2 regions of the Caenimonas aquaedulcis genome follow, and region 2 is predicted to be linked to the other one. Evidence: riboswitches for the same ligand, from Rfam matches in the RefSeq annotation. Region 2 holds a riboswitch; the other holds the start of a gene.
What was found. A riboswitch is a leader RNA that binds a small molecule or an ion and turns the genes downstream of it on or off. The one in region 2 is predicted to bind S-adenosylhomocysteine.
Positions count from the first base shown of each region.

Region 1: linked by a shared signal. The riboswitch ahead of metH (methionine synthase) and the one ahead of ahcY (adenosylhomocysteinase) in region 2 are both predicted to bind S-adenosylhomocysteine.

Region 1 is NZ_JADWYS010000001.1:2,887,199-2,901,655, forward strand. Features, by position in the region: gene I5803_RS13880 (LysR family transcriptional regulator) at 1-495, opposite strand, end outside; gene I5803_RS13885 (hypothetical protein) at 617-1,057, shown strand; gene I5803_RS13890 (hypothetical protein) at 1,067-1,255, shown strand; gene I5803_RS13895 (phosphoenolpyruvate carboxykinase (GTP)) at 1,316-3,166, opposite strand; gene I5803_RS13900 (hypothetical protein) at 3,450-3,602, opposite strand; gene I5803_RS13905 (PaaI family thioesterase) at 3,656-4,060, opposite strand; gene I5803_RS13910 (threonine ammonia-lyase) at 4,060-5,259, opposite strand; gene I5803_RS13915 (ATP-binding protein) at 5,401-7,701, shown strand; gene recQ (DNA helicase RecQ) at 7,715-9,592, opposite strand; gene I5803_RS13925 (homocysteine S-methyltransferase family protein) at 9,655-10,701, shown strand; gene I5803_RS13930 (Lrp/AsnC family transcriptional regulator) at 10,908-11,357, shown strand; gene I5803_RS13935 (cyclic nucleotide-binding domain-containing protein) at 11,502-12,134, opposite strand; S-adenosyl-L-homocysteine riboswitch at 12,148-12,224, shown strand; gene metH (methionine synthase) at 12,262-14,457, shown strand, end outside.
Region 2 is NZ_JADWYS010000001.1:3,416,858-3,431,314, forward strand. Features, by position in the region: gene I5803_RS16415 (peptide chain release factor 3) at 1-1,392, opposite strand, end outside; gene I5803_RS16420 (tetratricopeptide repeat protein) at 1,538-3,151, shown strand; gene I5803_RS16425 (ATP-dependent DNA ligase) at 3,161-4,243, opposite strand; S-adenosyl-L-homocysteine riboswitch at 4,290-4,364, shown strand; gene ahcY (adenosylhomocysteinase) at 4,435-5,862, shown strand; gene I5803_RS16435 (TlyA family RNA methyltransferase) at 5,864-6,610, shown strand; gene metF (methylenetetrahydrofolate reductase [NAD(P)H]) at 6,607-7,437, shown strand; gene paaE (1,2-phenylacetyl-CoA epoxidase subunit PaaE) at 7,441-8,529, opposite strand; gene paaD (1,2-phenylacetyl-CoA epoxidase subunit PaaD) at 8,540-9,040, opposite strand; gene paaC (1,2-phenylacetyl-CoA epoxidase subunit PaaC) at 9,034-9,816, opposite strand; gene paaB (1,2-phenylacetyl-CoA epoxidase subunit PaaB) at 9,813-10,109, opposite strand; gene paaA (1,2-phenylacetyl-CoA epoxidase subunit PaaA) at 10,106-11,128, opposite strand; gene I5803_RS16465 (CAP domain-containing protein) at 11,233-11,751, shown strand; gene I5803_RS16470 (23S rRNA (adenine(2030)-N(6))-methyltransferase RlmJ) at 11,767-12,690, opposite strand; gene rplM (50S ribosomal protein L13) at 12,915-13,370, shown strand; gene rpsI (30S ribosomal protein S9) at 13,367-13,759, shown strand; gene I5803_RS16485 (DUF6776 family protein) at 13,852-14,457, shown strand, end outside.

The DNA.
Region 1 (14,457 bases), 530 kb from region 2:
CGCCGTCAGGTCCGTGATCACGGCGCGGAAGTAGCCGACGGCCAGGTCGATCTGGCCCTCGTCGAGCAGCTTGCGCGGGTCCCGGGTCGTGAGCGGCAGCACGCGCATCGACACTCCCGGCGCATCCCGCTCGATGATGCGCACCAGCCCCGGCATGATCTCCGCCGCCGTGGCGTCGGCCATGCCCAGCAGGAAGGTATTGGTCGCCTCGGACGCCACGAAGTCGGCGGGCGAGAGCGAGATTTCCATCTGTCGCAACGCATCCGAGATCGCGGGCCACAAGGCGAGCGCCCGGGGCGTGGGCTCGATGCCGTAGCCGCTGCGCACGACCAGCTTGTCGCCCACGGATTCACGCAGGCGGTTCAGCGCGTTGCTGACCGCGGGCTGCGTCATGTTGAGGTTCTTCGCCGCCCGGGTCAGGTTCTTCTCGGCCATGACCTGGTCGAAGACCCGCAGCAGGTTCAGGTCCAGCGTCCTGAAGTTGGGGGCTTTCATCACCACGGTGAATGATATCCATCATGAATCTAAATTGGCAATATATCAGTGCTTACCCTAATATCCTTCTACGCCATTGGCAATACCGCCACCGGCGCAAGAAGGGGAAGAAACCATGGCCATGACCAGCTTTGCACACGTCGACAATCCTGCCGAACACCCGGGCCTGATCCGCGTCGAGCGGTTCGCCACCAGCGTCCAGAACGCCTACCGCAGCCTCAGCGCACCGCGCGCCGGCGCGAGCCTCCTGCTCGCGGCGATCGTGGCGGCCCTCGTCGTCGTCGCCAACCAGGTGATCGACACCTGGACCGAAGGCCACCTGCTCGCCGCCTGGATCGTGATGTGGGCCGTCGCCTTCGCCGCCCTCGCCCTGCTCGCCAGCCCCGCCAAGCGCTTCGTCGCCGGCAGCCGCCGCACCGTGCGCCGCTGGTCGGTCGCCCGCCAGCAACGCATCCAGGACGAGAAGCTCTGGAAGGTCGCCCTGACCGACGCCCGCGTGATGGCCGATATCAGCCGCGCGATGAGCGCCGGCGCCACCCGCGACGTCCGGACCTACTACTGAAAGCCGGCGATGGCCGCCTTCGTCCACACCAGCCGGCTGCAAATGGCGCTTCGCCACCTGCCCGCGCCGCTGCTGGCCGCGCTGGATGCCTGGTCGGTGCGCCGCGCGCGCGAGCGGCTCGAGAAGCGACGGGAAGCGCTGCGAAAGCCCGAGGTGGAAGCCCCGGTGCCGTACCGGCCCAAACCCTGGCGCGATTGATCCCGCCGCTCCAATGAAAAAGCCACCTCGCGGTGGCTTTTTCATTGGAGCGCGGCTGCCTCAGGCGGCGAGGCGCTTTTCGATCTGTGCCTTGGTCTCGCCCAGCTCTGCGGGCAGGTGATACGCGAGCTGCTCGAAGAGCTCGGCGTGCAGCTGCAGCTCCTTTTGCCACGCAGCCTGGTCGATGCTGGTGACGGACTTGAACTGGTCGGCGCTGAAATCCAGGCCCGTCCAGTTCATCTCGCCATAGCTCGGGCTCACGCCGAACACGTGCTCGTTGCCCTGCACCTTGCCCTCGATGCGGTCGATCATCCACTTGAGCACGCGCATGTTCTCGCCGTAGCCCGGCCACACGAACTTGCCGTCCTCGCCCTTGCGGAACCAGTTCGTCGTGTAGATGCGCGGCAGCTTCGCGCCCGCGGCTTCCATCTTCTTGCCGAGGTTCAGCCAGTGCTGGAAGTAGTCGGACATGTTGTAGCCGGTGAAGGGCAGCATCGCGAAAGGGTCGCGGCGCACCGCGCCGTTGCCGCCCGCCATCGCGGCGGTCGTCTCGGAGCCCATCGTGGCGGCCATGTACACGCCCTCGACCCAGTTGCGCGCTTCGGTGACGAGCGGCACGGTGGTGGAGCGGCGGCCGCCGAAGATGAAGGCGTCGATCGGCACGCCGGCAGGGTCGTCCCAGGCGGAGTCGAGCGCGGGGTTGTTGATGGCGGAGACCGTGAAGCGCGCGTTGGGGTGGGCGGCTTTCGCGCCGGTCTGCTTCGCGATCTCGGGCGTCCAGTCGTTGCCCTGCCAGTCGATGGCGTGCGCGGGCGCGGGGCCCATGCCCTCCCACCAGACATCGCCGTCGTCCGTCAACGCGACGTTCGTGAAGATCACGTTCTTGTCCAGGCTGGCCATGCAGTTCGGGTTGGTCTGCGTGTTGGTGCCGGGGGCGACGCCGAAATAGCCGGCCTCGGGGTTGATCGCATGCAGGCGGCCGTCGGCGGCCGGCTTGATCCAGGCGATGTCGTCGCCGATGGTCGTGACCTTCCAGCCGTCGAAGCCCTTGGGCGGGATCAGCATGGCGAAGTTGGTCTTGCCGCAGGCGCTCGGGAACGCCGCCGCGACGTGGTATTTCTTGCCTTCGGGGTTGGTCACGCCCAGGATGAGCATGTGCTCGGCGAGCCAGCCTTCGTCACGGCCCATGGTGGACGCGATGCGCAGCGCGAAGCACTTCTTGCCCAGCAGCGCGTTGCCGCCGTAGCCGGAGCCGTAAGACCAGATCTCGCGCGTTTCCGGGTAGTGGACGATGTACTTGGTGCTGTTGCAGGGCCAGGGCACGTCCTTCTGGCCGGCGGCCAGGGGAGCGCCCACGGTATGCACGCAGGGCACGAATTCGCCTTCCACGCCCAGCACGTCGTACACGGCCTTGCCCATGCGGGTCATGATGCGCATGTTCACGGCGACATAGGGGCTGTCGGACAGCTCGATGCCGATGTGCGCGATGGGGGAGCCGAGCGGCCCCATCGAGAAGGGCACCACATACATCGTGCGGCCGCGCATGCACCCGTCGAAGAGCGGCTGCAGCGTCTTGCGCATCTCGGCCGGGGCCATCCAGTTGTTGGTCGGGCCGGCGTCTTCCTTGCGGGCCGAGCAGATATAGGTGCGGTCCTCGACGCGCGCGACGTCCGTCGGGTCGGAGCAGGCGAGGTAGGAGTTCGGGCGCTTGACCGGGTCCAGCTTGCGGAAGGTGCCGGCATCGACCAGCTGGCCGCAGAGGCGGTCGTATTCTTCCTGGCTGCCGTCGCACCAGTAGATGGCGTCGGGCTTGCACAGCGCGGCCATGTCGGCCACCCAGGCGAGCAGCTTCGCGTTCTTGACGTAGGCCGGGTTGTTCAAATTCAGCCCCTGCATCACGGGAGAGTTCATCCAAAGCTCCATAAGTTAAACCTGGTTTCCAAAGGGAGCTCGGGAGGAGGCGGGGGACGAGCATCCCTTTTGAAACAGGGTTCGCTCAGTCGGCGCGGGTGTTGCATGGATGGGCAACACGGTCGGCGGGAAGGGGTGGCTTCACGTCCGCGGAACGGCTGGGAAAGCCAATTCTAGGGACCGGCGCTCGGTGCCGGCTGTCAGACGGGAGGAAAACAATGCAAAACTTGCATGAGGTTATGCATGCAATTCCGAGGGGTCTGCGGCGCGGCGCCGCACCCGTTCAGGCCATGTAGATGGCGATGAATGCCAGCAGGAACATCAGGACGCCACCGACCACCGGCAGGACGAGCGGGATGGCGGGCACGATGGCTTCGACCGCATCCTGCGGTGGCTGCGGCTCGCCGTGGGTGGCAGGTGCTTGGGGGCTGGACATGGAGATTCCTTGGGATTCGAAGAGGGGGTGTAGCGGTGGATTTTAACTTGGGGTCACAGCAGCGCGTAGGTGACGCTCGCGCGGCAGACGCTCTTGCCGTCGTTCGCGCCGCGGATGTCGATCTCCCCGAACGCCATGGACTTTCCCGCGCGCAGCACACGGGCCTGCACGAGCGCGTCCTGGCCGGACAGGGGCTTGAGGAAGCTGCTGCTCATCTGCACCGTGGTGCAGGGGCGGAATTCGCCGAAGTGCTGGATCAGCGCGAGCACCATCGCCGTGTCCGCCGCCGCCATCATGGCCTGGCCGCACAGCATGCCGCCGACGCGCGACAACTCGGCGCTCTGCGGCAGGCGGGCCGTCACCCCATCCGCGCCGAAGCCTTCGACTCGAAGGTTCAGCGCCTGCACCCAGGGCGCGAAATATTCGGCGAGCGCGCCCTGCAAGGTTTCCTTGTCCATCACTGCTCCTGCGCGGCGAAGCCGCCTGCATGCAGCGCGTCGATCACACCCTGGATGTGGTCGCGACCGCGGGTCTGGATGACGAGCTCGATCTCCACGTTCTGCGCAGCCAGCATGGTGAACGCGCGCTGGTGGTGCACCTCGTCGATGTTGGCGCCCGCTTCGCTGACGATGGCGGTGATGCGCGCGAGCGAGCCCGGCACGTCGCGCGCGCTCACGCGGATGCGCGCGAGGCGCCCCGCGCGCACCATGCCGCGCTCGATGATGGCCGCCAGCAGCAGCGGGTCGATGTTCCCGCCGCCCAGCACCAGCCCGACCTTGCGCCCCTTGAAGCGCTCCGGATGCTTGAGCAGCGCGGCGAGGCCCGCGGCGCCGGCGCCCTCGACCAGCGTCTTCTCGATCTCCAGCAGCATCACGATGGCCTGCTCGATGTCGCCTTCATCGACGAGCAGCATATCGTCGACATGCCTTTCGATGATCGCCTGCGTGATCCGGCCGGGCGTCCCGACCGCGATGCCCTCGGCGATGGTGCTGCCGCCCTGGGGCAGCGATGCATGCTTGAACGCGTTGAACATGTTCGGGAAGCGAAGCGTCTGCACGCCGATCACCTCGATCCCCGGCTTGATCGCCTTGGCGGCTACCGCGATGCCCGCGATGAGTCCCCCACCGCCCACCGCGACCACCAGCGTGTCCAGGTCCGGCACGGCCTGGAGCATCTCGATGCCCACCGTGCCCTGGCCGGCGGCGATCGCCTCGTCGTCGTAGGGATGCACGAACGTGAGCTGCTGCGCCGCGGCCAGCTGCTGCGCATGGCTGCGCGATTCGTCGAGCGTGTCTCCATGCAGCACGATCTCCGCGCCGAAGCTGCGGGTGCGCTCGACCTTCACGCCCGGCGTGAACCGCGGCATGACGATCACCGCGCGCATGCCCAACCGTTGCGCGTGATACGCGACGCCCTGCGCGTGGTTGCCCGCGCTCATCGCGATCACGCCGCGCCGTTTCTCCTCGTCGCCCAGCTGGACCAGCTTGTTGCAGGCCCCGCGCTCCTTGAAGGACGCGGTGAACTGGAGGTTCTCGAACTTCAGGAAGACCTGCGCGCCCGCGATCTGCGAGAGCGTGCGCGACTCCACGCAGGGCGTGTCCAGCACTTGGCCCTGGAGGCGTTCGGCGGCGGCGCGGATGTCGGCAAGTTCGATCATGGGAGGCGGACAGTCGGAAAGCTGGCCGATTGTCGGCGGGAAATCACGCGGAAGTAAGGCTTTCCCCACAATCAGCATCTTCCATGTAGCATCAACCCGCGTTATCGTCGGCGCACAACGGCTCCTGGAGGCGTTTTCCCCATGGTCAAGCGTTCGGTGGATGTGCAGTTGCTCCCCTCACCGGGTCTCAAGGACGCGCCGGTGCTGGACCTCATGTGCTCGCACTTCGTGCTGACGCTCGCCGCCAAGCAGGGCGGCAAGTTCAATGTGCGCCGCGACCTGAACGGCCTGCTCTCGCTGGCGGGAAGGCACCTCGTGTGGCCCGCGCCGGCCCTCGCGCGCCTGCGGGAGTTCCTGGAGCGGCGCTGCAGGGACAACGAGTTCTGGCGTGGCCACGAACTTCTCGGCACGCGCGAATTCCTGGATCGCCACGGCGTGTGGCGCGGCCCCTATGAAGAAGGAACGCTCTTCTTCTACCTGGATGAATACGCGAAGGACCAGCCCAAGGACCTGCTCTCGGTTCTCGCCGTGACGGGCGACTGGCTCACGCACGCGCTCAAGAAGCATTCCACGCTGGTCGAGAAGAACATCGACGCGCTCTCCGGCCTGCTGCAACTCAACAAGGCCGAGCGCGCCCTGCTGCTCTACGGCACGCTCGCGCGCTACCAGCGCGACCTGCGCAGCATCCTCGTGGAGTTCAAGGTCAACAATGCGCCGGAGGCCTATGCGGCCATCGCGGACCTGGCCGGAGTCAACGCGACCGAAGTGGGCGAGGCGCTGCGCGCCGGGTCGCGGCTCGAGCGCATCGGCCTGGTGGAAAACCTGATCTCCGAGCACAACATCACCGACCTCGCGGACCTGATGAAGGTGAGCGAGAAGCTGCCGCCCGTGCTGATGCGCGAATACCGCGACCAGAACGAATTGATGGCGGTATTCACGCGTCCCTCGGCCAAGAGCCAGCTCGGGCCGGGCGACTTCAGCTTCGTGCAGGAGGACGCGCAGGTGCTGTGCTCGCTGCTGCGCAATGCGGTGGCGCGCAAGGAGCCCGGCGTGAACGTGCTCCTCTACGGACCGCCGGGCACCGGCAAGACGGAGCTCGCGAAGGTCGTGGCGCAAGCCGCGGGCCTGGAGCTGTTCGAAGTGGAATACGCGGATCGCGACGGCAACTCGCTGTCGGGCCGCGACCGCTACCGCTCGCTGCAGATCGCGCAGGTGTTCCTCAAGGGCAGCGCGCAGGCGGCGCTGCTGTTCGATGAAGTCGAGGACGTCTTCCCGCCGATCTCAAGCGAAGCCGCGCAATTGATGGCGCGGGCCGAGCAAGTGGTGGCGCCGCCAAGCGGCAGCGTCAGCGGCAAGGCCTGGGTCAACCAGATCCTCGAGTCGAATGCCGTGCCCACGATCTGGGTCACCAATCGCATCGAGCAGATCGACCCGGCGTTCCGCCGCCGCTTCGCGTATCACCTGGAATTGAAATCGCCGCCGCCCGGAGCTCGGGAAGGCCTCGTGCGAAAGACGCTCGAGGGCGTCACGGTATCGGCCGAATTCGTCGGGAAGCTGACCGAGCGCAAGGGGCTGACGCCCGCGCAGATCCGCACCGCCGTGCGCTTCGCGGGTCTCGCGACCACCGAAGGCCATGCGATGGAAAGCCTGATCGAGCGGCAATTGCGCAATTCGGACCAGGCCTTGGGCAATCGCGCGGCCGACACCGGCGTGCGTCGCAGCGTCACGACCTACGACCTGGAGATGCTCAACGTCGAATCGCGCTTCGAAGTGCCGCGCATCGTGCAGGCGCTCAAGGCGCGCGGGCACGGCAGCCTGTGCTTCTACGGCGCGCCGGGCACCGGCAAGACGGCATTGGCGGAACACATCGCGAAGAGCCTGGACAAGCCGCTGCTCGTGAAACAGGCCAGCGACCTCATGAGCAAGTTCGTCGGCGAGACCGAGCAGAACATGGCCGGCATGTTCCGCGATGCGGAGACCGAAAAGGCCGTGCTGCTGCTCGACGAGGCCGACAGCTTCCTGCAGGACCGCCGGGGTGCGCAGCGCACCTACGAGGTGACGGAGGTCAACGAGATGCTGCAGGGCATGGAGCGCTTCAACGGCATCTTCGTGTGCACCACCAACCTCATGGACCGCATCGACCAGGCGGCGTTGCGGCGCTTCACGTTCAAGATCCGCTTCCGGCCGCTCACGGCGGCGCAGCGCGAGAAGATGTTCGTGACCGAGGCGCTCGCGGGGAACGCAGCGCTGCTCACCGACGACGAGCGCTCGCGCCTCGCGAGGTTGGACCAGCTGTGCCCCGGCGACTTCGCCGCGGTCAAGCGCCAGGTGGACATCCTCGCCGCGGAGTTCAGCGCGGCCGAATTCCTGGACCAGCTCGAATCCGAGCACCGCATCAAGCCCGAAGTGCGCGAGGCGCGCAACATCGGCTTCCTGCAGTAGCCGCAGGACGCGCCTAGGACGCGCCGACGACGCGCAGCACTTCCTCGCCGTAGGCGGCGAGTTTCTTTTCCCCGATCCCGCTGACGCCACGCAGTTCGTTGAGCGTCTGCGGCATCAGCGCAGCGATCGCCGCGAGTGTCGCGTCGTGGAAGATCACGTAGGCCGGCAGGTTGTGCGCGCGCGCGACTTCCGCGCGCCAGGCCTTCAGCGCGTCGAAGCGTGACTGGCCGTCCTGCGTCAGGCCCGCGGCCACCGCCGGCGGCGCGGACTTCGCGCCGCGGCTGCGCTGGCGCCCGCCGCCGCCGGCCGCCGCGGACACCGATTCGCGCAGCTGCACCTGCATCTCGCCCTTGAGCACCGCGCGCGAGCCGTCGGTGAGCTGCAGCGTGTTGAACGCCTGGGCGTCCACCGCCAGCGCGCCGGTGGCGATCAATTGCCGCAGCACGCCACGCAGTTGCGCCTCGCTGAATTCCGATCCGATGCCGAAGGTGCTGAGGCGCTCGTGCCCGAACTGCGCGACCTTTTCGGTCTTCTTGCCGCGCAGGATGTCCATGATGTGGCCGGCGCCGAAGCTGATGCCGCTTAGCTGCTGCACGCGGTAGATCGTCGAGAGGAGCTTGCGCGCCGCGTCCGTGCCGTCCCAGACTTCCGGCGGCGAGAGGCAGTTGTCGCAATTGCCGCAGGGCCCGGACGCCTCGCCGAAGTAACCGAGCAGGCGCACGCGCCGGCAGTCGGTGGCTTCGGCGAGCGCCAGCAGCGCGTCGAGCTTGCCGCGCATCACCTGCTTGAAGTCTTCGCCGGCGGGGCTCTCGTCGATCATGCGACGCTGGTTCACCACATCCTGCAGGCCGTAGGCCATCCACGCCACCGCAGGCAAGCCGTCGCGGCCTGCGCGCCCCGTCTCCTGGTAGTAGCCCTCGATGTTCTTGGGCATGTCCAGGTGCGCGACGAAGCGCACGTCGGGCTTGTCGATGCCCATGCCGAAGGCGATGGTCGCGACCATGACGACGCCTTCCTCGCGCAGGAAGGTGTCCTGGTTGGCTTGCCGCACCTGCGCATCGAGGCCCGCGTGGTACGGCAGCGCGCGGATGCCTTCCCTGGCGAGCATCTGCGCGATGTCTTCGACGCGCTTGCGCGACTGGCAATACACGATGCCGGCCTCGCCCTCGTGGTCCCGCTCGAGCAGGCGCAGCAATTGCGTCGTCGCTTCCTTCTTCTCGACGATGGTGTAGCGGATGTTCGGCCGGTCGAAGCTGCTGACGAACTGGCGCGCTTCCTGCAGCTGCAGCCGCTCCACGATGTCCTCGCGGGTGATCGCATCCGCGGTGGCCGTAAGCGCGATGCGCGGGACGCCCGGGTAGCGCTCGTGCAGCACGGTGAGGGCGCGGTATTCCGGGCGGAAGTCGTGACCCCACTGGCTCACGCAATGCGCCTCGTCGATCGCGAACATGCTCAGCTTGCCGCGCTCGTACATCGAATCGAGTTGCGCGAGGAAGCGCGGCGTCGTCACGCGCTCGGGCGCCGCGTAGACCAGCGTGATCTCGCCGCGAAGCATCTGCTTTTCCACCGCGTTGGCGGCTTCGCCGGAGAGCGTGGAGTTGAGGAACTGCGCTTCGACGCCGGCCTCGTGCAACGCGCCGACCTGGTCGTGCATCAGCGCGATGAGCGGCGACACCACGATGGCGACGCCGTGGCCCGCGCGCTGCCGCGCAATCGCGGGGATCTGGTAGCACAGCGACTTGCCGCCGCCCGTGGGCATGAGCACGAGCGCGTCGCCGCCGGCCACGACGTGGTCGACGATGGCGCCTTGTTCGCCGCGGAACCGGTCGTAGCCGAAGACGTCGTGAAGGATGGAGTCGGGAGCGGGGGAGAGCGTCTGCAAGGCGGTCATCGTCCGGGGGAAAGAACCTCGAGGGGCCGGGAAATGCCCGGCGTCCCTACAATGATGCCATCATGAAACCGATCATCTACACCCGTGGGCAGGCTTTGCCCGGCATTCTCGGGAAACGCATCGCGATCCTCGACGGCGCCATGGGCACGATGATCCAGCGTTTCAAGCTCACCGAGGCCGATTACCGCGGCCGGCGCTTCGCCGACCACCCGCGCGACCTGAAGAACAACGGCGACCTGCTGAGCATCACGCGGCCGGACGTGATCCGCGACATCCACGAAGGCTACCTCGCGGCCGGTGCGGACATCATCGAAACCAACACCTTCGGCGCCACGAGCATCGCCCAGGACGACTACGAGCTCGGCCACCTCGCCGCGGAGATGAACCTTGCTTCCGCGAGGATCGCGCGCGCTGCGGCGGACAAGTTCTCCACGCCGGACAAGCCGCGCTTCGTCGCCGGCGCCCTGGGCCCCACGCCCAAGACCGCCAGCATCAGCCCCGACGTGAACGACCCCGGCGCGCGCAACGTCGATTTCGAGCAATTGCGCGCGGCCTACTTCGAGCAGACGAAAGCGCTGGTCGAGGGCGGATCCGACTTGCTGCTCGTTGAGACGATTTTCGACACGCTCAACGCGAAGGCGGCGCTGTTCGCGATCGACGAATACTTCGAGCAGTCCGGCGAGCGATTGCCGCTCATCATCAGCGGCACGGTGACGGACGCGTCCGGCCGCATCCTGAGCGGACAAACCGTGACAGCGTTCTGGTACAGCGTGCGCCATGCACGCCCCTTGGCCGTCGGCCTGAACTGCGCGTTGGGCGCGGCGCTGATGCGCCCGTACATTCAGGAGCTCAACCGCGCGGCGCCGGACACGTTCATCAGCTGCTACCCGAACGCCGGGTTGCCCAATCCGATGAGCGACACGGGTTTCGACGAGACGCCCGAGGTCACCTCGCGCCTGCTGCACGAATTTGCCGCCGAGGGCCTCGTCAATATCGTGGGCGGGTGCTGCGGTACCACGCCGGACCATATCGCCAGCATCCGCGCCGCAGTGGAACCGCTGCCCGGGAGAGCCCTGCAGCGCGAATTCTTCTACAAGGAAGCCGCCTGACGCCGGAATGGCGCAGGGCCCGGCCTTTCGAACGCCCCGGCAAGCGGTAACTCGCCGGGGCCTCGTCAATCGGGCCTCGCGGGTAAGCCGGCCGTCTGCTTGAACTATGGGCCACGGGCGGGCGCAAGCCATCCTGTTTTTCTGAGAAATCGCAGCCTTCTCGGGAAACTTTGCTGGAATGGAGAAAATCCCGGCAAAATCAGTGGATGGATCGACTAGACCGCAAAATTCTCTCGGTCCTGCAGGCCAACGCGCGCGCCAGCCTGCAGGAAATCGGGCAGGCCGTCGGCCTGTCGACCTCCCCCTGCTGGGAGCGCATCCGCAAGATGGAGCAGGCGGGTGTGATCGAGGGCTACACCGTGCGGCTGAACGCGCAGGCCCTGGGCCTGGGCGACACCGTCCTGGTGCAGGTCACGCTGGACAGCCACTCGGACAACACGCTGGAGAAATTCGGCGAAACCCTCGCGGCCATCCCGGAAGTCATCGAGGCTTACCTGGTGTCCGGAGACTACGACTACCTGCTGCGCGTGGCCGTCCAGGACACGCGCGACTACGAGCGGCTGTTGCGGGAGCGCCTCTACAAGATCAAGGGCATCCGGCACAGCAAGTCGAGCTTCGTCCTGCGCACCCTGAAGAAGGCCGACCTGCCGCTTTAGGCGCCTGACCGGAAACAGGCACGACTCCTGCTAGCAATTGGAGTCTCCTCGGTTGGGTTTTCTCGCAAGTTTCTTCGGCCCGGCCTCTCATATTCCCCAGAACGGGAAGGTTCTGGGGAATTTTTTCGCCCGGCGCGGCTGGAGCTAGTGGGGCAAGAGGGCGTTGATCTCTTCGTTCAGGGCCTGCGTCAGCTGCGCGTAGAGCTTGAGCTTGTCCTGGTTGTCGCGCATGCGTTTGGCGATGCGCAGCGAGATCGCCATCATCAACTTGGCGGCAGTGCGCGGCTCGTCGTCCAGGAGCTGGTTCAGGGCCTCGCGCGTCAGCACTGCGCAGCGCACGTCGGTAAGGGCGATGCAGGACGCCGAACGTGGCCCGCCGTCGAGCAGCCCCATCTCGCCGATCAGGCTGCCGGGGCCGAGTACCGTGGCCGTCACAGGCGCGCTGCGATTGACGATGGCGTTCTCGATCGTGACCTCGCCGTCGAGCACGAGCAGCGTGAAGCCGGTGTCGTCCACGTCGCCTTCGCGGATGAATTTCGTGCCGGCCGCGATGCGGTGCGGCAACATGTAAGTCACCACCTTGCGCGCTTCGCGGTGGTTGAGCTGCAGCAGGGCGGCCGGCGCCGCCAGCATGCCGGCGGCGCGCTCGGCGGCCGGCGACCCGGCGATCAGGCGGGCGCGTTCGCGCGGCGCGAGCGGTCCCGCATCGGGCACCTTGCGCCCGAAGAAGCGGCCGAGAAAGCCATGTGGGGGATCGAGGGCATCGGCAGGTTGCATTTAGAATCGATGCTAGGCCAAGGAGCGCTGCAGCGCCTAAGCAATCTGCTTAGCGTCAGGCTTGGAATTCCCTAACCGCGCTCACCTTCGTCCCGCCAACCTGCGGGCAACAGACCAAGGTGAGAGATTGAGCGGCGCACACGTCCCCCCCATGAAGTTGTCCGGCCTGGAGCCCGTCTCGGTCGGCCCCGGCTCGTTGTTCCTCAACGTCGGTGAACGCACCAACGTCACGGGCTCGAAGGCGTTCGCCCGGATGATCCTGAACGGCCAGTTCGAAGAAGCGCTTGCCGTCGCGCGCCAGCAGGTGGAGAACGGCGCGCAGGTCATCGACATCAACATGGACGAGGCCATGCTGGACAGCAAGGCCTCCATGGAGCGCTTCCTGAAACTCATCGCCAGCGAGCCCGACATCGCCCGCGTGCCGATCATGGTCGACTCGTCCAAGTGGGAGGTCATCGAAGCCGGCCTGCGCTGCATCCAGGGCAAGGGCATCGTCAACTCGATCTCCATGAAGGAAGGCGTCGAGGCTTTCAAGCACCAGGCCAAGCTGGTGAAGCGCTACGGCGCGGCCGCGGTCGTGATGGCCTTCGACGAAAAAGGCCAGGCCGACACCTACGAGCGCAAGATCGAAATCTGCGAGCGCGCCTATCGCGTGCTGGTGGACGAAGTGGACTTCCCGCCCGAGGACATCATCTTCGACCCGAACATCTTCGCGATCGCCACGGGCATCGAGGAGCACAACAACTACGCGGTCGACTTCATCAACGCCACCCGCTGGATCAAGCAGAACCTGCCGGGCGCCAAAGTGTCGGGCGGCGTGTCCAACGTGAGCTTCTCCTTCCGCGGCAACGACCCGGTGCGCGAGGCGATCCACACGGTGTTCCTGTACCACGCGATCCAGGCCGGCATGGACATGGGCATCGTGAACGCGGGCATGGTCGGCGTCTACGACGAACTCGACCCGGAATTGCGCGAGCGCGTCGAAGACGTCGTGCGCAATCGCCGGCCCGATGCGGGCGAGCGGCTCGTCGAGATCGCGGAGTCCGCCAAAGGCGCGGCGAAGGACGAAACGAAGAAGAACGAGTGGCGGGCCGGCACCGTGGAGCAGCGCCTGTCCCATGCGCTCGTCTCCGGCATCACCGACTTCATCGTTCCCGACACGGAGGAGGCGTACCGAAACGTGCTCGCCAGGGGCGGGCGGCCGCTGCACGTGATCGAAGGCCCGCTGATGGACGGCATGAACATCGTGGGCGACCTGTTCGGCCAGGGCAAGATGTTCCTGCCGCAGGTGGTGAAGTCCGCGCGCGTGATGAAGCAGGCGGTCGCGCATCTCATCCCCTACATCGAGGAAGAAAAGAAGCAGCAGGCGGCCGCCGGCGAAGACGTGAAGGCCAAGGGCAAGATCATCATCGCGACCGTCAAGGGCGATGTGCACGACATCGGCAAGAACATCGTGACGGTGGTCCTGCAGTGCAACAACTTCGAAGTCGTCAACATGGGCGTGATGGTGCCGTGCCACGAGATCCTGGCGCGCGCCAAGGTCGAGGGCGCGGATATCGTGGGCCTGTCGGGCCTGATCACGCCCTCGCTGGAAGAGATGCAGTATGTCGCGAGCGAGATGCAGAAGGACGACCACTTCCGCATCCGCAAGATCCCGTTGCTGATCGGGGGCGCCACCACCAGCCGCGTCCACACGGCGGTGAAGATCGCGCCGCACTACGAGGGGCCCGTCGTGTACGTGCCCGACGCTTCGCGCAGCGTGAGCGTGGCGCAGGGGCTGCTGTCGGACCAGGCGGCGAAGTACATCGCCGAAGTGAACGCCGATTACGACAAGGTGCGCGAGCAGCACGCCAACAAGAAGCAGGTGCCGCTGTGGCCGCTCGCGAAGGCGCGCGCGAACAAGACGCCCATCGACTGGGCGGGCTATGTGCCACCGAAGCCGAAATTCATCGGCCGCCGCGTGTTCAGGAATTTCGACCTCGCGGAGCTCGCCAGGTACATCGACTGGGGCCCGTTCTTCCAGACCTGGGATCTCGCGGGCCCCTTTCCGGCCATCCTCAAGGACGACGTGGTGGGCACGGAGGCGCAGCGCGTCTTCTCCGACGGCAAGCGCATGCTGCAGCGCCTCATCGAAGGCCGCTGGCTGACTGCGAACGGCGTGATGGGCCTGTGGCCCGCCCAATCGGTGAACGACGACGACATCGCGCTCTATGCGGACGAATCGCGCAGCGAGGCGCTGATGACCTGGTACGGCCTGCGCCAGCAAACCGAAAAGCAGGCGGTCGAGGGCGTGATGCGCCCGAGCCGTTGCCTCGCCGACTTC
Region 2 (14,457 bases):
GTCGGCGTCGTATTCGGACTTGAGCCGGTGCTGCACCACTTCGAACTGCAGCTGGCCCACCGCGCCCAGCAGCATCGGGCCGCCGATCTGCGGGCGGAAGACCTGGATCGCGCCTTCCTCGCCGAGCTGCGCGAGGCCCTGCTGCAACTGCTTGGTGCGCAGCGGGTTCTTCAGGATCACGGTCATGAAGAGTTCGGGCGCGAAGAAGGGCAGGCCGGTGAACTGCAGGTTCGCGCCGTCGGTGATGGTGTCCCCCAGCTGCACGCCGCCGTGCGTGGTGAAGCCGATGATGTCGCCGGCGTAGGCCTCGTCGACGGCTTCACGCCGTTGCGACAGGAAAGTGACGACCGACGTCGGCCGCAATTCCTTGGCCGTGCGTTGCACCTTGAGCTTCATGCCGGGGCTGTACTTGCCCGAGGCCATCCGGACGAACGCGATCCGGTCGCGGTGGTTCGCGTCCATGTTGGCCTGCACCTTGAACACGACGCCGGAGAAATTCGGGTCGGCGGGCTCGATCACCTTCACGACCGGCTGCTTGTTGACCACGAGCTGGCTGGTGCGCGGGCCGGGCGGCGGCGCGAGGTCCACCAGGGCTTCCAGCACTTCCATCACGCCGAAGTTGTTCACGCCGGAGCCGAAGAACACGGGCGTCTGCTTGCCCGCGAGGAAAGCCGCATGGTCCCATTGCGGCGATGCGCCGACCGCGAGTTCCATGCTTTGCCCGGCGGACTCGAACTCGTGGCCGAAGCGCTTGAGCAGCGTCTCGCGGTCGGCGAGGGGAATGGTCTCGAAGTCCTGCGGGCGCCGCTCGGAGCCGGATTCGAACACGGTCATCGTCTTCGTGCGCAGGTTCATGATGCCGCCGAAGCTCTTGCCCTGGCCGACCGGCCAGGTCATGGGCACGCAGGGCATGCCGAGTTCGCGCTCCACCTCATCCAGGATGTCCAGCGGCTCGCGCACCTCGCGGTCCATCTTGTTGACGAAGGTGATGATGGGCGTGTCGCGCTGGCGGCAGACCTCGATCAGGCGGCGGGTCTGCGCTTCCACGCCGTTGGCCGCGTCGATCACCATCAGCGCCGAATCGACGGCGGTGAGCACGCGGTAGGTGTCCTCGGAGAAGTCCTTGTGGCCCGGCGTGTCCAGCAGGTTGATGACGTGGTCGCGGTACAGCATCTGCATCACCGACGACGCCACCGAGATGCCGCGCTGCTTCTCGATCTCCATCCAGTCGGACGTCGCGTGGCGCGAGGCCTTGCGCGCCTTCACGGAGCCGGCGATCTGGATCGCGCCCGAGAAGAGCAGCAGCTTTTCCGTGAGCGTGGTCTTGCCCGCGTCGGGGTGGGAAATGATGGCGAAGGTGCGGCGACGCCGGGTTTCGGAAGCGTAGGACATGGGGCGCGGCGCGGGCCGGACGGTGGGAAAAACCCACGATTTTCGCAGAAGACGCCTCCGGCCGGCCGGAGGCGGCCGGGAACCGGGTCGCCACGGATGGGTCATCCCGGGCGTTCGGCAATAATTTCGGGAAACAGGGGATTCCATGCATTACCTCGGATCACGGGCGCGCGCAGCCGCGTTCTTCATGCTGGTGGCGGCCACGTCGGCGCCGGTGCTCGCGGACTACAAGGCCGGGGTGGATGCGCTCGCGGTGCGCGACTACGCCACCGCGCGCGCGCAGTTCGAGCGCGAGCCGGACAACGCCAACGCCATCTACCAATTGAGCCGGATGGCGACCCTGGGCCTCGGCGAGCCGCGCAACGAGACGCGCGCGGCGGCGCTCCTGCGGCGCGCGGCGGACGCCGGGAGCCTGCCCGCGAAACTGGACCTGGTCTATGCGCTGGGCAATGGCACCGGGGTGGCCAGGGACACCGCGCAGGCCGTGCGCATCCTCGAGGAGCTGAGCACGGCGGGCAATGTGGAAGCCGCGCTGATCCTGGGCCGGGCGCTGTATTACGGCTGGTGGGAGCTGAAGAAGGACGAGGCGCGCGCATCGGGGCTGTTCCAGCGCGCGATGGACGCGGGCAACGACAACGGCACGACGATGTACGCGATCACGCTGCTCTCCGGCAACGGCGTCGCGAAGGACGAGGCGCGCGGCGCGGAACTGCTGAAGCTCGCGAGCGATCGCGGCAACACGGCGGCCCAGATCGAATACGCGAGCCTGCTGACGCGCGGGACGGCGGTGACCCGCGACTACGCGGCGGCCGCCGCGCTGTATCGCAAGGCGGCGGAAACCGGGCATGCCAATGCGCAATACGGCGTGGCGCTGGCGTACTGGCAGGGCTGGGGCGTCCCGCGGGAGGCCGCCACGGCGGTGCGCTGGGCGGACGCCGCCGCGCAGCAGGGCAACAACTGGGCGCAGCTGCTGCTGGGGGACGCGTTCAATTCCGGCGTCGGCGTGCCGCGCAACCGCACCGAGGCCGTCTACTGGTACACCGTGGCGTCGCGCGGCGGCACGAGCGCGTCGGAGCGCGCCAACGAACGCCGCGTGATCCTCGCGAAAGACATGCCGCAGGCGGACATCGACAACGTGGTCAAGCGCGCCGACGCTTACACGCCGCAGGCCGGCGTCCGGCCGCGGCAGGAGGCCCTGCCCGCGCTCGCGCACGGCGACAGCGTGCAGATCGGCAGCGTGAAGCTGGACGTGCCGGCGCCCAGGGGCTACACGAACGGCTGGCAGACGGCGGAGTGGGTGCAGCAGATGCGGCCGAACGATCCGGAGCTGCGTCCGCTGCTGATGGTCCTGACGCGCCAGGAAGACATGGACCGCGTGAAGCTGAGCCTGCCCGGCCCCTACCGCAACATCGAGATCGGCCGGTACGGGGCGGACCCCGCCGTGGCGGTCACGCCGGCGATGTTCGCCGACATCCGCAAGCAGATGCGCGACCAGGTACAGGCCGCCGTCGCGGCGGGCAAGTACCGCCTGGACAAGGTCGTCGCGGACGACGACCGCGCCTATGCGCTGGTGCGCTCCGGCATCAGCCAGGCCAACCGGGTCGACGGGTTCGCGCTGCTGCTGCTCAAGCAGCGCGTGCTGGTGCTGATGTTCACCGGTTATCGCACCGAGCACCTGGCCGAGTTGCAGGACCTCGTCAAGGACACCGTGTCGGAGCTCGCCTCCAGCAACCGCGGGGGCTTCTTCTCGCAGCAGTAGCCCGGCCGCTCAGGCCTTGAAGACTTTCGAGAGCTCCATCGGCGTCGCCGTCTCGAGCTGGTCGTAGCGGCAGTCCTGCGGCTGCTTGTCGGTGCGCCAGCGCAGGAAGGTGGTCGCGTGCCGGAAGCGGTCGCCCTGCAGGTGGTCGTACTTCACCTCGCACACGCGCTCGATGCGCAGCGGCTGCCACGTGAGGTCCTTGTCGCCGCTCCAGCGGCTCTGCGCGCCGGGCAGGCGGTTGTCCCCGTGCGCCTCGGCGTTCGCCCAGTCGCGCCACGGGTGGCCTTCCAGCGCGTCTTTTCGCAGCGGCTCGAGTTCCTCCGCGAGCTGCACGCGCGCGGCCATGGTGAAGGACGAGGTCACGCCCGCATGCTGCAGCACGCCGGCGTCGTCGTAGAGGCCGAGCAGCAGGGATCCGATCGCGTCGTCGCGCTCCTTGTACCAGCGGAACCCGGCCACCACGCAGTCCGCCGTGCGCGCGTGCTTGATCTTGATCATCGCCCGCTTGCCGGGCTGGTAGGGCAGCGATTCCGGCTTGGCCACGACCCCGTCGAGGCCCGCGCCTTCGAACTGCTTGAGCCAGTCGACCGCGACCGCCCGGTCGCGCGTCATGGGGGTGAGGTACAGGGGCGGTTTCGCGTGGCCGACCAGGCGCTCCAGCCGCACGCGTCGCTCGCCCTGCGGCACGGCCATCGTGCTCTTGCCGCCGGCGGCGAGCAGGTCGAACGCGACGAAGGACGAGGGGGTCTCCTTGGCCAGGCGCGCGACCCGCGACACGGCGGGATGCACGCGCTGCTGGAGCGCATCGAAATCCAGCCGTCCCTGGACCGACACGATGATCTCGCCGTCCAGCACGCAGCCCCTGGGCAGGACTTCACCCAGGGCCTTTTCCAGCTCGGGGAAGTAACGGTTGAGCGGCTTGCCGTCCCGGCTCTGCAGGTAGATGCCTTCGGACGTGCTGAAGACCAGGGCGCGGAAGCCGTCCCATTTGGGCTCGAACAGGAAGCCTTCGCCTTGGGGAAGCTCATCCGCGATCTTCGCCAGCATCGGGACGACGGGCGGGCGCGGGGCGGCGGTGGGGGACGTGGACATGAAAGGCTTTGGTGGCGAGGGGTAGCCATTGTCCCTATAATTGCGCCCATCCGAGGAGCGTTGCAGCATCTTTCCATCGATGCGAGGCTCGGATCTATCCAGGCAACGACGCTCACCCACTGTTTTCGCGTGTGGTGAGTCCCTCCCTCCAAAGCAGTGGTTCCTCACAACATTTGCCTTTGGAGCCGTCCATGAACGCCGTTCTCAAACCCATCGCCGACAGCGCGATCGCCGACCCGTCCCTCGCCAGCTGGGGCCGCAAGGAAATCCGCATCGCGGAAACCGAAATGCCCGGCCTGATGGCCATCCGCGAGGAATTCGCGAAGGCCCAGCCGCTCAAGGGCGCGCGCATCACCGGCTCGCTGCACATGACCATCCAGACGGCCGTGCTCATCGAGACCCTGCAGGCGCTGGGCGCCCAGGTGCGCTGGGCGTCGTGCAACATCTTCTCCACCCAGGACCACGCCGCCGCCGCCATCGCCGCCGGCGGCACGCCCGTGTTCGCCATCAAGGGCGAAACGCTGGCGGACTACTGGGACTACACGCACCGCATCTTCGATTTCGGCCCCAGGGGCACGGAAGGCGAAGGCCCCAACATGATCCTGGACGACGGCGGCGACGCCACGCTGCTGATGCACCTCGGCCGCCGCGCCGAGAAGGATGCCTCGCTCATCGCCCACCCGACGAGCGAGGAGGAAACCTGCCTGTTCGCCTCGATCAAGGCCAAGCTCGCGCAGGACCCCACGTGGTACAGCCGCAAGGGCGCGCAGATCATCGGCGTCACGGAAGAAACCACCACCGGCGTGCACCGCCTGAACGAGATGAGCGCGAAGGGCACGCTGCTGTTCCGCGCGATCAACGTGAACGACTCCGTCACCAAGAGCAAGTTCGACAACCTGTACGGCTGCCGCGAATCGCTGGTGGACGGCATCAAGCGCGCCACCGACGTCATGATCGCCGGCAAGGTCGCGGTCGTGGCCGGCTACGGCGACGTGGGCAAGGGCTCCGCGCAGGCGCTGCGGGCGCTGTCGGCGCAGGTGTGGGTCACTGAGATCGACCCGATCAACGCCCTGCAGGCCGCGATGGAAGGCTTCAAGGTCGTCACGATGGAATACGCGTGCGACAAGGGCGACATCTTCGTCACGGCGACGGGCAACAAGCACGTCATCCGCCACGAGCACATGGCGAAGATGAAGGACCAGGCGATCGTCTGCAACATCGGCCACTTCGACAACGAGATCGACATCGCGTCGGTCGAGAAGTACGAATGGGAAGAGATCAAGCCGCAGGTCGACCACATCATCTTCCCCGACGGCAAGAAGATCATCCTGCTCGCCAAGGGCCGCCTCGTGAACCTCGGCTGCGGCACCGGCCACCCGAGCTTCGTGATGAGCTCGTCCTTCGCCAACCAGACGATCGCGCAGATCGAGCTGTTCACGCGCAAGGATTCGTATTCGGTCGGCAAGGTCTACGTGCTGCCCAAGCACCTCGACGAGAAGGTCGCGCGCCTGCACCTGAAGAAGGTCGGCGCGATGCTGACGGAGCTGTCCGACGAGCAGGCCGAGTACATCGGCGTGCCGAAGGTCGGCCCGTACAAGCCCGACACCTACCGCTACTGACGTGCGCGCGGACCAGCTCCTCGTCGAGCGCGGTCTCGCGTCGACCCGCTCGCAGGCGCAACGGCTGATCGCATCCGGGGTGCGCTGGATGGATCGCGGCGCATGGCGCCCGGTGAAGAAGAACGGCGACGAGGTGCCTGACGGCGCGGAAGTCGAGCTGCTCGACACCTCGGAGGCCCGCTACGTTTCGCGCGGTGGGCTCAAGCTCGAAGGCGCGCTCGCCGCGGCGCGCGTCGCCGTGGCGGGCAAGCGCTGCCTCGACGTGGGCCAGTCCACCGGCGGGTTCACCGATTGCCTGCTGCGCCATGGCGCGGAGCATGTGGTCGGCGTCGACGTCGGCCAGGCGCAGATCCATCCTTCGATCCGCGAGAACCCGCGGGTGACGGTGATCGAGAAGGTGAATGCGCGCGAGCTGGCGGCGGAGCACGTGGGCGAGGACTTCGACTTCATCACGGGCGACCTGTCCTTCATTTCGCTCACGCTGGTGCTGCCCGCGCTCGCGCCCCTGCTGCGGCCGGGCGGCGACCTGCTGATGCTGGTGAAGCCGCAGTTCGAGCTCCAGCCCGGGCAGGTCGGCAAGGGCGGCATCGTCACCGACCCGGCGCACTACGCCTTCATCGAACAGCGGATCAGGAATGCGTGCGCGGAACTGGGCCTGCGCGTGAAGGGCTGGTTCGAGAGCCCCATCGCGGGAGGCGACGGCAACCGCGAATTCTTCATCCACGCCTTGCAGGAAGGGACCCCATGAGTCTCCCCATCAGTTTCGAATTCTTTCCCCCCAAGACGCCGGAGGGCGCGGCGAAGCTGCGCGTCGCGCGGCAATCGCTGTACGCGCTGCAGCCGGAGTTCTGCTCCGTCACCTACGGCGCCGGCGGCTCCACCCAGGAAGGCACCTTCGGCACCGTGTCCGAGATCCTTGCCGAGGGCGTGGATGCGGCCTCCCACTTTTCGTGCATCGGCGCGACACGCATCACCGTTCGCGAGCAGCTCGGCGTGCTTCGCCAGATGGGCGTGAAGCGGCTCGTCGCATTGCGCGGCGACCTGCCGAGCGGCTACGGGGCCGGCGGCGAATTCCATTACGCGAGCGATCTCGTCGCCTTCATCCGCGCCGAAACCGGCGATGCGTTTCGCATCGAAGTGGCGTGCTATCCGGAAGTCCATCCGCAGGCGCGTTCCCCCGAGGCGGACCTGCAGGCGTATGCGGCCAAGGTCCGCGCGGGCGCGGACTCCGCGATCACGCAGTACTTCTACAACGCGGATTCGTATTTCCGCTTCGTGGAGGAAGCGGACCGCCTGGGGCTGCACGCGCCCATCGTACCGGGCGTCATGCCCATCGTGAGCTCGACGCAGCTCATGCGCTTCTCGGATGCCTGCGGCGCGGAGATCCCGCGCTGGATCCGGCTGCGGCTGCAAAGCTTCGGCGACGACTCGGCGTCGATCCGCGCCTTCGGCCTCGACGTGGTGACGCAGTTGTGCGAGCAGCTGCGCGCGGGCGGCGCGCCGGGCCTGCATTTCTACACGATGAACCAGTCGGCCGCGACCGTGGAAATCTGCAAGCGCCTCCGCGGCGAGTGAGGCTCAGCGTTCGTCGTAGCTCACCACCACCTTCGTGGTGAGCGGCCGCGCCTGGCAGGTGAGGACGAAACCCTTGTCCATCTCCCACTGCTCGAGCGTGAAATTCTTTTCCATCTCGACCTTGCCTTCCAGCACGCGGGCGCGGCACGTGCAGCACACGCCGCCCTTGCAGGAATAGGGCAGGTCCAGGCCGGCGTCGAGCGCGGCATCGAGCACGCGGTCGTCGGCCGCCATGCCGAGGTGATGCGTCTTGCCGTCCAGCACGATGTCCAGCTGGTGCGCCAGCACGGTGTCGTGGCGATGCGCCGGCGAAGCGCGATGGCGGGCCGACGCGGGATCGCCGGGCGAGGCGAAGCGTTCCGCGTGCACGCGCTGAGGGGGCACGCCGGCAATTTCCAGCGCACGTTCCACGCCTTCGATCATCGCCTCGGGGCCGCAGATGAAGGCCTCGTCGATGCTCGCGGGTGGGATGAGCGACGCCAGCAATTCCGTGACCTTCGCTTCGTCGAGCCGGCCGTGCAGCAATTGCACTTCGGTCGGCTGGCGCGAGAGCAGGTGCAAGAGCGTGAGGCGCGCCGGGTAGCGGTCCTTCAGGTCTTGCAGGGCCTCGTTGAACATGATGGTGTTCGCGCGCTGGTTGCAATACACGAGCGTGAAGCGCGATTCGGGCTCCGCGGCCAGGGTCGTGGCGATGATCGACAGGATCGGCGTGATGCCCGAGCCCGCCGCGAAGCCCACGCGATGGCGCGCCTGCGGATCGTGCGGGGTGAAGCGGCCGTCCGGCGGCATCACGTCCAGCAGGTCGCCCGCACGAAGCTGCGCGGCCGCCCAGCGCGAGAAGCGGCCTCCTTCCACCGGCTTGATGCCGACGTCGAATTCGCCCTGCGACGCATACCGCTGGTGCGCGCTGCAGATGGAGTAGCTGCGGCGCGTGTCCTCGCCGTCGATGAGCGCGCGCAGCGTGACGAACTGGCCGGGACGGAAGTCGAATCGCTCGCGCAGCGCGGGCGGCACGGCCAGCGTGATCGCGGCGGCGCCCGCGGCGTCCGGCGTGACCTTGGCGATGGGCAGGGAATGGAAGTGGGCGGCCATGCGCGACGCTTCAGTAGGGCTTGAAGTGGTCGAAGGGCTCCCGGCAATCCAGGCACCTGTACAGCGCCTTGCAGGCCGTGGAACCGAAATGGGAGGTTTCCGTGGTGTTGGTGGAGCCGCATTGCGGGCAGGCCACGCTCTCACCGCGGGCTCGCGGCTTCATGAACTGGACGACGTTGTCCGATGGCGCGCGCGTATGCGGCGGCGCGATGCCGTAGGCGCGCAGTTTGTCCTTCGCGGCATCCGTCATCCAGTCGGTGGTCCATGCAGGTGCGAGGCGCGTGACGATGTCCGCGCGGATGTCGCTGGCAGCCAGGGCCGCGCGCACGTCGTCCTCGATCTGGCCCATCGCGGGGCAGCCGCTGTAGGTCGGCGTGATCACGACTTCGAGCGTGTCGCCGCGTTCGTTCACCTCGCGCAGGATGCCGAGCTCGCGGATCGAGACGACGGGGATCTCCGGGTCGGCCACCGTGTCCAGCACGTGCCACGCGTACTCGGCGCGGGTCACCATCGCGCGTCCGGGTGCTGCCGCGCGAGGACCTGCATGTCGCCGAGCAGGTAGCTCAGGTGCTCGGAATGCGTGCCCTGCTTGCCGCGCGTGAGATGGCCGGCGTCGTCCGGCCTGCGCAGCGTCGCCTCGGCGAGCGCGGCGTCGAGCATCGCGTTCCATGCGTCGCGCAGCGAAGCCGGGTCCACACCGGTGCCGTTCGCCGCGGCCTGCGCTTCGGTGGGCGACACCGTCCAGAACTCCTGGGTGTAGGGCATCAGGTGATCGAGCGCGGCCTGCACGCGGCGGTGGGATTCCTCGGTGCCGTCGCCCATACGCACGAGCCAGTCGCGCGAGTGGCGCACGTGATAGCGCGTCTCCTTGAGCGACTTGGCGGCGATGGCCGCGAGCTGCGCATCGGCGGACGATTGCAGCGCGTCCCACAGCAGCAACATCAGCGTGCTTTGCAGGAAGTTGCGCACGATCGTGGTGGCGTAGTCGCGATCCGCCGCCACGGTCCCCGCGAGCGGGCCGTGGTGCGGCAGTTCCACCAGCGTCCAGTTGCGAAACTGCGGAGCATCGCGGAAGTAGGCAAGGCTGTCCTCCGTCACGCCGTCGCCCATGAGCGAAGCCGCGTGCTGGTACAACAGGCGCGCCTGGCCGATGAGGTCCAGGCCGATATTGGCCATGGCGATATCTTCTTCCAGCACCGGCCCGTGGCCGCACCACTCCGCGTTGCGCTGCCCGAGCACGAGCGCGCTGTCCGCGAGGTGCAGCAGGTAGTCGACAGGCGCCTTCACATGTGTCCCACTTCGTCGGGGATCGAATAGAAGGTCGGATGGCGGTAGATCTTGTCTCCCGCGGGCTCGAAGAACTCGGCTTTGTCGTCCGGCTCGCTCGCAGTGATGAGGGAGGACGGAACCACCCAGATGCTCACGCCTTCCATGCGGCGGGTGTACACGTCGCGCGCCATCTGCAGCGCCTGCTGCGCGTCGGCGGCGTGCAGGCTGCCGCAGTGCTTGTGCTCCAGGCCTTGCTTGGAGCGCACGAAGACTTCCCACAAGGGCCATTCGTTCCTGACGTCGGTGCTCATGCGGCCTCCTTCATGACGCGCTGTTGCTGTTTGCGCGCGTACGCCAGTGCCGCATCGCGGACCCACTGGCCGTCTTGGTGCGCCTTCACCCGCGTGGCGAGGCGCTCCTTGTTGCACGGCCCCTTGCCGTTGACCACGGCCCAGAAGTCGTCCCAGTCGATGGCGCCGTACTCGTGGCGGCCCAGGGCCTCGTTCCACTTCAGGTCCGGGTCGGGCACCGTGACGCCGAGGATCTTCGCCTGCGGGATCGTCGCGTCGACGAATTTCTGCCGCAGGTCGTCGTTGCTGATGCGCTTGATGCCCCAGCGCATGCCTTGCGCGCTGTTGGGGCTGTCGGCATCGGGCGGGCCGAACATCGCGAGCACCGGCCACCACCAGCGGTTCACGGCGTCCTGCACCATGTCGCGCTGGGCCTGCGTGCCCTGCATCTGCACCATCAGGCTTTCGAAGCCCTGGCGCTGGTGAAAGCTTTCTTCCTTGCAGATCCGGATCATCGCGCGCGCGTAGGGACCGTACGAGCAGCGGCAGATCGGCACCTGGTTCATGATCGCCGCGCCGTCCACGAGCCAGCCGATCACGCCGACGTCGGCCCAGGTGAGCGTGGGGTAGTTGAAGATCGAGCTGTACTTGGCCTTGCCCTGGTTCAGGGCCTCGAGCATCTGGTCGCGGCTGGTGCCCAGCGTCTCGGCGGCGCTGTACAGGTAGAGGCCATGGCCGCCCTCGTCCTGTACCTTGGCGAGCAGGATGGCCTTGCGCTTGAGCGAGGGCGCGCGCGAGATCCAGTTGCCCTCGGGCTGCATGCCGATGATCTCGCTGTGCGCGTGCTGGCTGATCTGCCGCACCAGCGTCTTGCGGTAGGCCTCGGGCATCCAGTCCTGCGGTTCGATCTTGCGGTCGGCGTCGATGCGTTCGTCGAACTGCGCCTGCAGGTCGGACGCGGCGCCCTCTCCGGGTGCGGGCACGGACTTCAACGTGCGTTGCGATTCCGGGTCGGGCAGGTCGAGGGCTTGGGTGTACATGGAAGGGAGTATAACAATTAACCGACCGAGTGGTCGGTTAATTGTTGGCCTGCCCTTGCGATACTGCGCGGATGAGATTCGGCTGCGCTTCGGTCAGGAGAGTCATGGTCGCACTGGCGACGGCGGTCTGCACGGCCGTACCCGTGACGGTCGCGGCAAAGGCGACCCACATCGCGCTGGACGCCTCGACGAGCTGCCATTTGCCGGGATTTCGCGAATCGTTGATGCGGCATCTGCGCGCGGCGCGCGCCGGATCGCAGCGCTGCGGCCGCGAAGCCATGCCGCCGGCGCCGCCGCTCGCCTGGAACGACGCGTTGTTTTCCGCCGCGGCCTTGCATTCGGCCGACATGGCACGCCGGAACTACTTCGATCACGTGAGCCCCGAAGGCGCGCGTGCCGGCCAGCGCGTGTCGGCGGCGGGCTACCCCTGGCGCGGCGTCGCGGAGAACATCGCGGGCGGCGAGAAGTCGGTGGACGGTGTCATGGCCGGATGGATGCGCAGCGCGGGCCACTGCAGCAACATCATGGAGCCGCGGTTCACGGACGTCGCGGTGGCCTGCGTGGAGCGTCCCGGCAGCAGGTGGGGCACCTACTGGACGATGGTGCTGGGGCGCAATCGCTGAAGCGCGCGCCGTGGACTAGCCGCCGCTCTCCAGCGTGTGGCCCTGGCCCTTGCCGCGCCCGAGGATCTGCACCATCTGCGGCAGCGCGAGCTGCAAGGCGCCTTTGAGCGTGTGCGGCGGGTTGACGACGAACATGCCGCTGGCGGTCAAGCCTTGCCCGCGGGCGGCCGGCTCGCCGAGGGTCTTGCGCTCCTCGTCCTGGCCGATCGCCAGGGTGGCGTGCAGCCAGCTCTTGCCCGCCCGGTTGGCCAGCGTCTTCAGACGGCGGGGCAAGTCGTGCGCCTCGGGCCGGGGGATGATGGGGTACCAGACGGCGTAGGTACCGGTGGCGAACCGGGTCAGGCTGTCTTGTATGCAGGCGCTTACTTTTCCGTAATCGCTCTTGATCTCGTAACTCGGGTCGATCAAAACGAAGGCCCGGCGCGAAGGCGGCGGCAGGAATGCCTTCAGGCCCTCGAAGCCGTCCTCCCGCGCGACCGCGACCTGCCGCCCGGCATTCAGCTGCGCGATGTTGCCGGCCAGCGCCTTGATGTCCGTGGGGTGCAGTTCGAACAGCTTGAGCTTGTCGCGCGCCTCGGTGCGCAGCAGGGACTGGATGATGAAGGGCGAGCCGGGATAGACACTGTGGGAGTCGCCCTTGTTGAAGGTGGCGATGAGGGAGAGGTAATCCTGGAGTGCGGGCGCTATGTCTTTGATAGCAGGACCGCCAGGATTCTTGTCGCTCAGCGCGGCGGCGAGTTTCAGGACGCCTTCGGCCGCCTCGCCGGAGGTGCCCGCGTAGTCGCCGTCGAGCCGGTAGAGCCCCGCCCCGGCATGGGTATCGATCGCGACGAGCGCCGTATCCTTTTCGGTCAGGTGCCGCAGCATCGCGATGACCATGGTGTGCTTGAGCACGTCGGCATGGTTGCCGGCATGGAAGGCGTGTCGGTAGCTGAACATCCGGCGATGTTACCTCCGCCCTCTGGGGTGCACGCCCCAAAGCTTGCGCTAAGTCCTTGATTTTTCGTATAATTGCGGGCTCTGCAGCGCCTTGTGATCCCGCGGCAGAGGCCTTGAAAGAGGTAACCCCACCTAAGAGATTCCCGTCAGAGGAACGCCGACCGTGGAAAAGGATTCAATGAAACCAACCTCTGGTTGGGCAAACCTTCACTCGAAAGAGACTCATGAAAACGTTCAGCGCCAAAGCAGCTGACGTGACGCACGAGTGGTTTGTGATTGACGCGACCGACAAGGTCCTCGGACGAGTAGCCAGCGAAGTTGCTCTCCGTTTGCGCGGCAAACACAAGGCCATTTACACGCCTCACGTCGATACCGGTGACTTCATCGTCATCATCAACGCTTCGCAGATCCGGGTCACCGGCACGAAGAACCAGGACAAGGTGTACTACCGTCACTCGGGCTACCCGGGCGGCATCAGTGCCACCAACTTCCGCGACATGCAAGCCAAGCATCCCGGCCGCGCGCTGGAAAAGGCCGTCAAGGGCATGCTGCCCAAGGGCCCGCTCGGCTACGCGATGATCAAGAAACTCAAGGTGTATGGCGGTGCCGAGCATCCCCACACCGCCCAGCAGCCCAAGGTGCTGGAATTGCCCAACGCTGAAATGGGAGCACGCGCATGATCGGTGACTGGAACAATGGCACCGGCCGCCGCAAGTCGAGCGTCGCCCGCGTGTTCATGAAAAAAGGCACGGGCAAGATCACCGTCAACGACAAGGACATCCAGGAGTTCTTCGGTCGCCAGACGTCGATCATGATCGTCAAGCAACCCCTGTTCCTGACGAACCATGTCGAAACCTTCGACATCAAGATCAACGTGCACGGCGGCGGCGAGTCCGGCCAGGCCGGCGCGGCGCGCCACGGCATCACCCGTGCGCTGATCGACTACGACGCGGCGCTTAAGCCCGCGCTGTCGCAAGCCGGCTTCGTGACGCGTGACGCGCGCGAAGTGGAACGCAAGAAGGTCGGCCTGCACTCCGCACGCCGCCGCAAGCAGTTCAGCAAGCGCTAAACGCTTCCTGCTCCGCTTACAAAGCCGCACAAGTTTTCTTGTTGCGGCTTTTTTGTACCCTGTATGGTTGAGCTAGCCCCAAACACCCACCGATGAGATTCAAGCTGCTTCGAAGGCGACTCACGATCAGCGCCCCGCGCATGGCGGTGCGAAGCGCCATGCCATGGCCGCTGCGCTGGGCCGCCGCGGCCATCGTGCTGGGCTTTTGCGGCGCGATCGCGCTGTGGGCCTTCGAGTTCGGCAAGGACATCGCGGGGCTGGAAACCGGCGCGAAGGAAGAACTGCTGCGCCTGCGCAACGACAACGCCAAGCTTCGCGAAGAGCGGGACAAGGCACAGTCCGTCTTCAACACCTCCGCCAGTTTGCTGACAGCAGAAAAGACCGCGCAGGAGCGCCTGACCGCGCAGGTGAAGTCGCTCGAAGCCGAGAACCGCCAGCTGCGCGACGACCTCGGTTTCTTCGAAAAACTGATGCCCGCCAGTGGCGAGGGCCTGGCGATACGGGGACTGCAGGCCGAAGTGCTGGCCGGCGGCTCGCAGCTGAAATGGCAGGTGCTCGTGATGCAGCCCGGCAAGAACGTGGCCGAGTTCAGGGGCAAGCTGCAGCTGAGCCTGTCGGGCACGCAGAACGGCAAGCCGTGGATGATGGACCTGCCGGGCGGGGCGCTGCCGATCCAGTTTCGCCAGTACCGGCGCGTG